One region of the Aeromicrobium sp. P5_D10 genome, then DNA from elsewhere that is predicted to be linked to it. Evidence: predicted binding sites of a transcription regulator. Region 1 holds the regulator's gene; each other region holds the start of a gene.

Region 1 (2,268 bases):
TGTACGGATATCGCCGAGCAACGACCGCTGGACGTGCTGGACATCACCATGGCCGTGACACGTACGGCATGTCTCGGGCTGCGAACCATTCGCGGCGCCGCTGCCCTCGCACTTCGTGCAGGTGACCGCGGTGTCGACCTTGATCTCATGTGTGACACCGAATGCGGCTTCGGCCAGATCGATATTGAGCCGCAACAGGGCGTCCTGGCCGCGCTGCTGGCGCGACCTGGGGCCTCGCTGCGCATTCTGACCGAAGACCGCGTCCATGATGTCGTCGAAGTTGAAGCTTTGGCCGCCGCCGAAGCCGCCGCCGAAGCCACCGCCTCCACTGCCCATCGGGTCGCCGCCGCGATCGAAGATGGCGCGCTTCTTGGGGTCCGACAGCACCTCGTACGCGATCGTCACCTCCTTGAACTTGTCGGAGGCGTCGGGGGCGTCGTTGACGTCGGGGTGGAACTGCCGCGCGAGCTTGCGGTATGCCTTCTTGAGCTCGTCAGGGGTCGCGTCACGTCCGACGCCGAGTGTTGCGTAGTAATCCTGTGCCATGAGTCCTAGGTTCAGTTTCTAGTTGTCAGCCAGCATGTGGCCGACGTATCGGGCGACGGCGCCAACGGCAGCCATCGTTGCGGGGTAATCCATGCGGGTCGGTCCGACCGTGCCGAGTGTCGCCAGGGCGAGGTCGTCGGGACCGTATGCCGTCGAGATGACGGCGGTGCTCGAGAGGCTCTCGTTGCCGGTCTCCGAACCGATGCGGACCGACAGGTCGCGAGTGGCCTCGCCAAGCAGTTTGAGCAGCACCACCTGCTCCTCGATCGCTTCGAGAACCGGTTTGATCGACGTGTCGAAATCACTGCCGAACCGAGCGAGATTGGCGGTGCCGCCCACCGCGATCCGCTCATCGGAACGCTCATTCGAGAACGTGTGCGTCAACGTCGTGACGATCGAGGTGACGAGCGGCCGGTCGCCCATATCGAATGTGCCGATCAGGTCGGCCAGCTTGAGCGAGGCCTCGGGTAGCCGCTCGCCGACCGTCGCCCGGGTGATGCGCGAACGCATGTCGGCCAGCAGATCCTCTGACGGCGTGGCGACCAACTCCACGATCCGCTGTTCGACCCGCCCGCTGCTCGTGATGACAACGAGCAGGACTCGCGATCCCTCCAGAGCCACGAGTTCGATGTGCCGGACCGTCGAGCGGGTCAGTGAGGGATATTGCACGATCGCGACCTGATTGGTCAGTTGGGCCAGCACCTTGACACTGCGCTGGACGACATCATCGACGTCGACCGCACCGGTCAGGAAGGTCTCGATCGCGCGTCGTTCGGCCGGTGAGAGGGCTTTGACGGTCGCGAGCCGGTCGACGAACATCCGGTAGCCCTTGTCTGTCGGGATACGTCCGGCGCTCGTGTGGGGCTGGGTCAGATATCCCTCGTCCTCGAGCGCTGCCATGTCATTGCGCACCGTTGCCGGGGAGACGCCGAGTTGGTGACGGTCGAGCAGCGAGCGCGAGCCGACGGGCTCCTGCGTTGCGACATAGTCCTCGACGATCGCCCGAAGAACGTCGAGCCTGCGGTCATCGGACATGAGGGCTCTCTTTCACTCGGTCTTCGTCAGCGCGTCGGATTGGCACTCTCGCGGGTCAAGTGCCAGTCTAACGAGGTGGAGGGAATCAGGGATACGCCCGAGGGTCATGTCGTCGTGAGCGGTCGTGAACACACTCTGACGTACACGCCGCGAAGCGTGACGTTGGACGACGGCACAACCGTCGCGCACGAATCGCAGGGAGGACAGATGTCCTCGGTGTGGTCGGTCGATCTCGGGGGTGGTTTCTTCGTCGAAGTCGCGCATCTGGGCGATGGACCGCTCGGCGGTGAGCTCGTCATGACCGTGACCTGGATCGGCATCGACGAGACCCGGCGCTATGTCGCGATCGGCGATCTCTACGCCGATGAACTGCCGGCCACGGTTCCGGCCAGCTGGCCGGTCGCGGTGGACCTCGCGCTCGGGCTGCTCGACGGCCAGGTAGAACTGTTGGGCGCCGACATCACGAAGGCAGATGTCGAATCGCTGCACCAACGACTCCTGGGAGCATTGCATGGCTGACGGAGCACAGCATGGTTGACCGGTACGGCAGCGACGTCCTGTCGGGCGACTGGAAGAAGCCGCCGCGTGGGCGATCCGAAGAGGTCGTCATCGAACGTGGCATGGTCATCGAGGACGCCACGACCGGCTTCTGCGGCGAGGTCATGGTCGTCGAAAAGGATCTCGGCA
Region 2 (2,268 bases), on a different contig from region 1:
GATCAGGTCGACGTACTCGCCGGTCGCGGCGTTGAGACCGTGTCCGTCGGGCAGGTTGGTGACCTTCTCGGCGACGACTCCGCCTTCGAGACCGGCGTTGACCGCGATCTGCTTGAGTGGGGCCGAAGCAGCGACGCGGACGATGTTGGCGCCAGTGGCCTCATCGCCGGTCAGCTCCAGCTTCTCGAACACGGCGGCAGTCGCCTGGACGAGAGCCACGCCACCACCGGCGACGATTCCCTCTTCGACAGCGGCCTTGGCGTTGCGGACCGCGTCTTCGATGCGGTGCTTGCGCTCCTTGAGCTCGACCTCGGTGGCTGCGCCGACCTTGATGACGGCCACGCCGCCGGCCAGCTTCGCCAGACGCTCCTGCAGCTTCTCGCGATCGTAATCGGAGTCGCTGTTCTCGATCTCGGCCTTGATCTGGTTGACGCGACCGGCGATCTGGTCGTCCGAGCCACCGCCTTCGACGATCGTGGTCTCGTCCTTGGTCGTGACGACCTTGCGGGCCGTGCCGAGCAGCGTCAGATCGGCGTTCTCGAGCTTGAGACCGACCTCTTCGCTGATGACCTCACCACCGGTCAGGATGGCGATGTCGGCCAGCATGGCCTTACGGCGGTCACCGAAGCCCGGAGCCTTGACGGCGACCGACTTGAAGGTGCCGCGCATCTTGTTGACGATCAGGGTGGCCAGAGCCTCGCCCTCGATGTCCTCGGCGATGATGACGAGCGGCTTGCCCGACGCCATGACCTTCTCCAGGACGGGGACCATGTCCTTGACCGACGTGATCTTGGAGTTGACGATCAGGATGTAGGGATCGTCCAGGACGGTCTCCTGGCGCTCCGGATCGGTCACGAAGTAGCCCGACAGGTGACCCTTGTCGAAGCGCATGCCTTCGGTCAGCTCCAGGTCGATGCCGAACGTGTTCGACTCCTCGACCGTGATGACGCCTTCCTTGCCGACCTTGTCCATCGCCTCGGCGATGATCTCGCCGACCGTGGTGTCGGCCGCCGAGATGGAGGCGGTCGAAGCGATCTGCTCCTTGGTCTCGACGTCCTTGGCCATACCGAGCAGCTGGGCCGAGATGGCCTCGACAGCGGTCTCGATGCCCTTCTTCAGGCCCATCGGGTTGGCGCCGGCTGCGACATTGCGCAGACCTTCGCGGACCAGAGCCTGGGCGAGGACCGTGGCGGTCGTCGTTCCGTCACCGGCGACGTCGTCGGTCTTCTTGGCGACCTCCTTGACGAGCTCGGCGCCGATCTTCTCGTAGGGGTCCTCGAGCTCGATCTCACGCGCGATGCTGACACCGTCGTTGGTGATCGTGGGGGCTCCCCACTTCTTCTCCAGGACAACGTTGCGGCCCTTGGGGCCGAGGGTCACCTTGACGGCGTCGGCGAGCTGGTTCATTCCCCGCTCGAGGCCGCGACGGGCTTCCTCATTGAAAGCAATGGTTTTTGCCATGTGTACGTTTCTCCGACTGGTTGTCGACGTGGGTGTGGTCAGGCGATGCCCGCGACGGACGGCTGCGGTCTGCGGCGAACCCTTCTCGCCGAAGCTCACAACCTCATCGTTCTGACCAGGATGTTTCTCAAGTGCTTGTCTAGCACTCTCACTATACGAGTGCTAATCAACGTGACGCAACGAGACCGGCTATCCGACCTCGTAGGTCAGTTCGGCGAACTGTCCTTTTTGCACCGCCGAGACGAGTTTCAGCCGGTCAGAACGAATATCCCGCGGCAACAACGGCGCACCTTTGCCAAGCGTGACCGGTGCGACGGTGGCGACGATACGGTCGAGCAGACCGGCGTCGGCGAACTGCCCGACGAGATCTCCGCCGCCCATCAACCACACGTCTTTGTCCCCTGCCGCGGCCACGGCTTCGGCATTGACCTGTTCGACGGGCGCTTGAGTGACCCGTATGCCGGAACCGGGGATCGTCGGCAGATCGCGGTGCGTGAAGACCCAGGTCGGACGATCGCCATAGGAGTCGGTCCAGCGTTCGGGATGCTCGAGCAGCTGTTCGTGATCCATGACCCACTGATAGGTCGACGAGCCCATCACCAGGGCGCCGATTCCGGCCATGAAGTCATCCATCCCCGACTCGGCCTCGTCTGAACCAGGCACCTCGAACAGCCAGTCGAGAGAATGATCGGTGGTCGCAAGGTATCCGTCGAGCGTGGTCGCGGTGTAGTAGAGAGTCGCCATATCGACAACGTACCTGCGGGCACCGACATTCAGTCCCACGCTCTGCGTCAGACCGAGAACAGC
Region 3 (2,268 bases), on a different contig from region 1:
TGTGCGAATCGGGCAGCCAGCCGCCGATTTTCGCGGCGAACTCCATCACGAGTCCTGCCCGGATGACAGCGTCATCGGGTTCGTAGAGATGGCCGCCGACATCCGCGACGGCTACCGGTTCGCTGTCTGCGACGAGCCCCGCCCCGGAAGGCAACACGGTGGCCCGGCGGCTGGCCGTGGCGAATGGCGCCCCCCACAGACACGCTTCGACCAGGTCCCCGCCATCGCTGACCCACTCGGCCTCGACTCCTGCCGGCACGGCGTCATGCGCGAGACCCGGCATGACTTTGGCGACAGCACGGCCCGCCAGCAGTTCGCGGACCCAGTCCCACGGCGGCTGCAGGTCTGCGGTGGAAAATGTCCGACCCCGGCCATCGCGTCGAGCAGGATCGACGAACGCGACTTCGTCACGGCCGATCGGCACGGTTCGGGCATCTGCGCACTCTACGCGTCCTGACAGGTCGAGCGACTGCAGATTGGCCGATGCGATCGCGGCTCTGACCGGGTCGAGTTCGACCCCGCGGACCGCGATACCTGCTCGCGCCAGCGCGATCAGATCACCGCCGATGCCGCAGCCGAGGTCGATCGCCGAGGTGGAGCCGGTCGAGGCCAACCGGGTCGCACGATGCGCCGCAACGCTCATCCGGGTCGACTGCTCGAGCGCATCGTGCGTGAAGTACATCCTTCTCGCATCGGCGCCGAACTTGGTGACGGCCTTGCCGCGCAGATGGTTCTGGGTCACGGCGGCCGCGACGAGTTCGGGAGGGTATGTCTTGCGCAGTCGCGTTCCGAGGGCCAGATCGCTCTCGACGCCCGCGCGGGCCGCCACCTCAGCCAACAACTCCTGCCCGCGTGGGGAGAGCAACTGGTCGAACGTCGACAGATCCATGAAGTGACCATAGCGAGGAGCGGAGCTGGGGGTACCTCCCGCTTGCGGGGGCCGAGAGGTGGGCCGTGGACGAAGTCCAGTGGTGACCATAGCGAGGAGCATGGTGACCATGGCGAGGAGCGGAGCGACGAGAGGTGGGCCGTGGACGTAGTCCACGAATTGAGTCCGGAGCGAAGCGGAGGACGGCCCACCTACTAGCAGTCGCTTGGGTCGAGTGCTAAGTTCTGTATTGGCACTCTCCTCGTGGGAGTGCTAACCCACAGGTGAGTTCGACCCCCGCGACGGCGTACTCACCAATGTCCCAACGTTCACCGTTGAAAGGGGAGGTCGACACGTGTCGGTCACCATCAAGCCGCTCGAGGACCGTCTGGTCATCCAGGTTGTCGAAGCAGAGCAGACCACTGCGTCCGGACTCGTTATTCCGGACACCGCCAAGGAGAAGCCGCAGGAAGGCATCGTCGTTTCGGTCGGCCCCGGTCGGGTCGATGACAACGGCAACCGCGTTCCGCTCGACGTTGCAGTCGGCGACAAGGTTATCTTCAGCAAGTACGGCGGCACCGAGGTCAAGTACGCGGGCGAGGAGTACCTCATCTTGTCCGCGCGCGACGTTCTCGCTGTCGTTTCGTGATTTGACGCCCCGGCGCCCGTGAGGGCGCCGGGGTCTCTCACGTCCTGAGAAGCACCAGTCTCCCCAGTCGCACCCATATTTTTGAAAGAGGCTTATATGCCCAAGATTCTCGAATTTGACGAGAACGCCCGCCGCTCACTCGAGCGCGGCGTCGACAAGCTTGCCAACACCGTCAAGGTCACGCTCGGCCCCAAGGGTCGCTACGTCGTCCTCGACAAGAAGTGGGGCGCTCCCACGATCACGAACGACGGTGTGACCGTCGCCCGCGAGGTCGAGCTCGACGACCCGTTCGAGAACCTCGGCGCCCAGCTGGCCAAGGAAGTCGCCACCAAGACCAATGACGTCGCCGGTGACGGCACCACCACCGCGACCGTCCTGGCGCAGGCCATGGTCCACGAAGGTCTGCGTGCCGTTGCTGCGGGCGCCAACCCGGTCGGCCTGAAGAAGGGCATCGAGGCTGCCGTCAAGGCTGTCACCGAGCAGCTCCACTCGCAGGCTCGTGAAGTCGACGACATCAAGGACATGACCGACGTCGCGACCGTCTCGTCGCGTGACGCCCACATCGGCGAGCTCATCGCCGAGGCATTCGACAAGGTCGGCAAGGACGGTGTCATCACCGTCGAAGAGTCCAACACGATGGGCACCGAGCTCGAGTTCACCGAGGGCATGCAGTTCGACAAGGGCTACCTGTCGCCCTACATGGTGACCGACACCGAGCGTATGGAAGTCGTTCTCGACGATCCCTACATCC

The links. The regulator HrcA, encoded in region 1, represses chaperone genes, less so after heat shock. The targets are predictions, from matches to a motif close to TTGGCACTCGNNNNNNNCGAGTGCCAA.
Region 2: a site for HrcA is predicted at 1,601-1,627, ahead of groL (chaperonin GroEL). Genes of this name have one in related genera too.
Region 3: a site for HrcA is predicted at 1,084-1,110, ahead of groES (co-chaperone GroES). Genes of this name have one in related genera too.

The regions. Positions count from the first base shown of each region.
Region 1 is NZ_JBFUME010000004.1:234,343-236,610, forward strand. Features, by position in the region: gene dnaJ (molecular chaperone DnaJ) at 1-546, opposite strand, end outside; gene hrcA (heat-inducible transcriptional repressor HrcA) at 565-1,581, opposite strand; gene ACXJKC_RS08945 (hypothetical protein) at 1,696-2,100, shown strand; gene ACXJKC_RS08950 (DUF3097 domain-containing protein) at 2,112-2,268, shown strand, end outside.
Region 2 is NZ_JBFUME010000005.1:159,192-161,459, forward strand. Features, by position in the region: gene groL (chaperonin GroEL) at 1-1,461, opposite strand, end outside; gene ACXJKC_RS11185 (dihydrofolate reductase family protein) at 1,651-2,205, opposite strand; gene ACXJKC_RS11190 (hypothetical protein) at 2,253-2,268, opposite strand, start outside.
Region 3 is NZ_JBFUME010000009.1:14,302-16,569, reverse strand. Features, by position in the region: gene ACXJKC_RS17120 (class I SAM-dependent methyltransferase) at 1-889, opposite strand, end outside; gene groES (co-chaperone GroES) at 1,224-1,517, shown strand; gene groL (chaperonin GroEL) at 1,614-2,268, shown strand, end outside.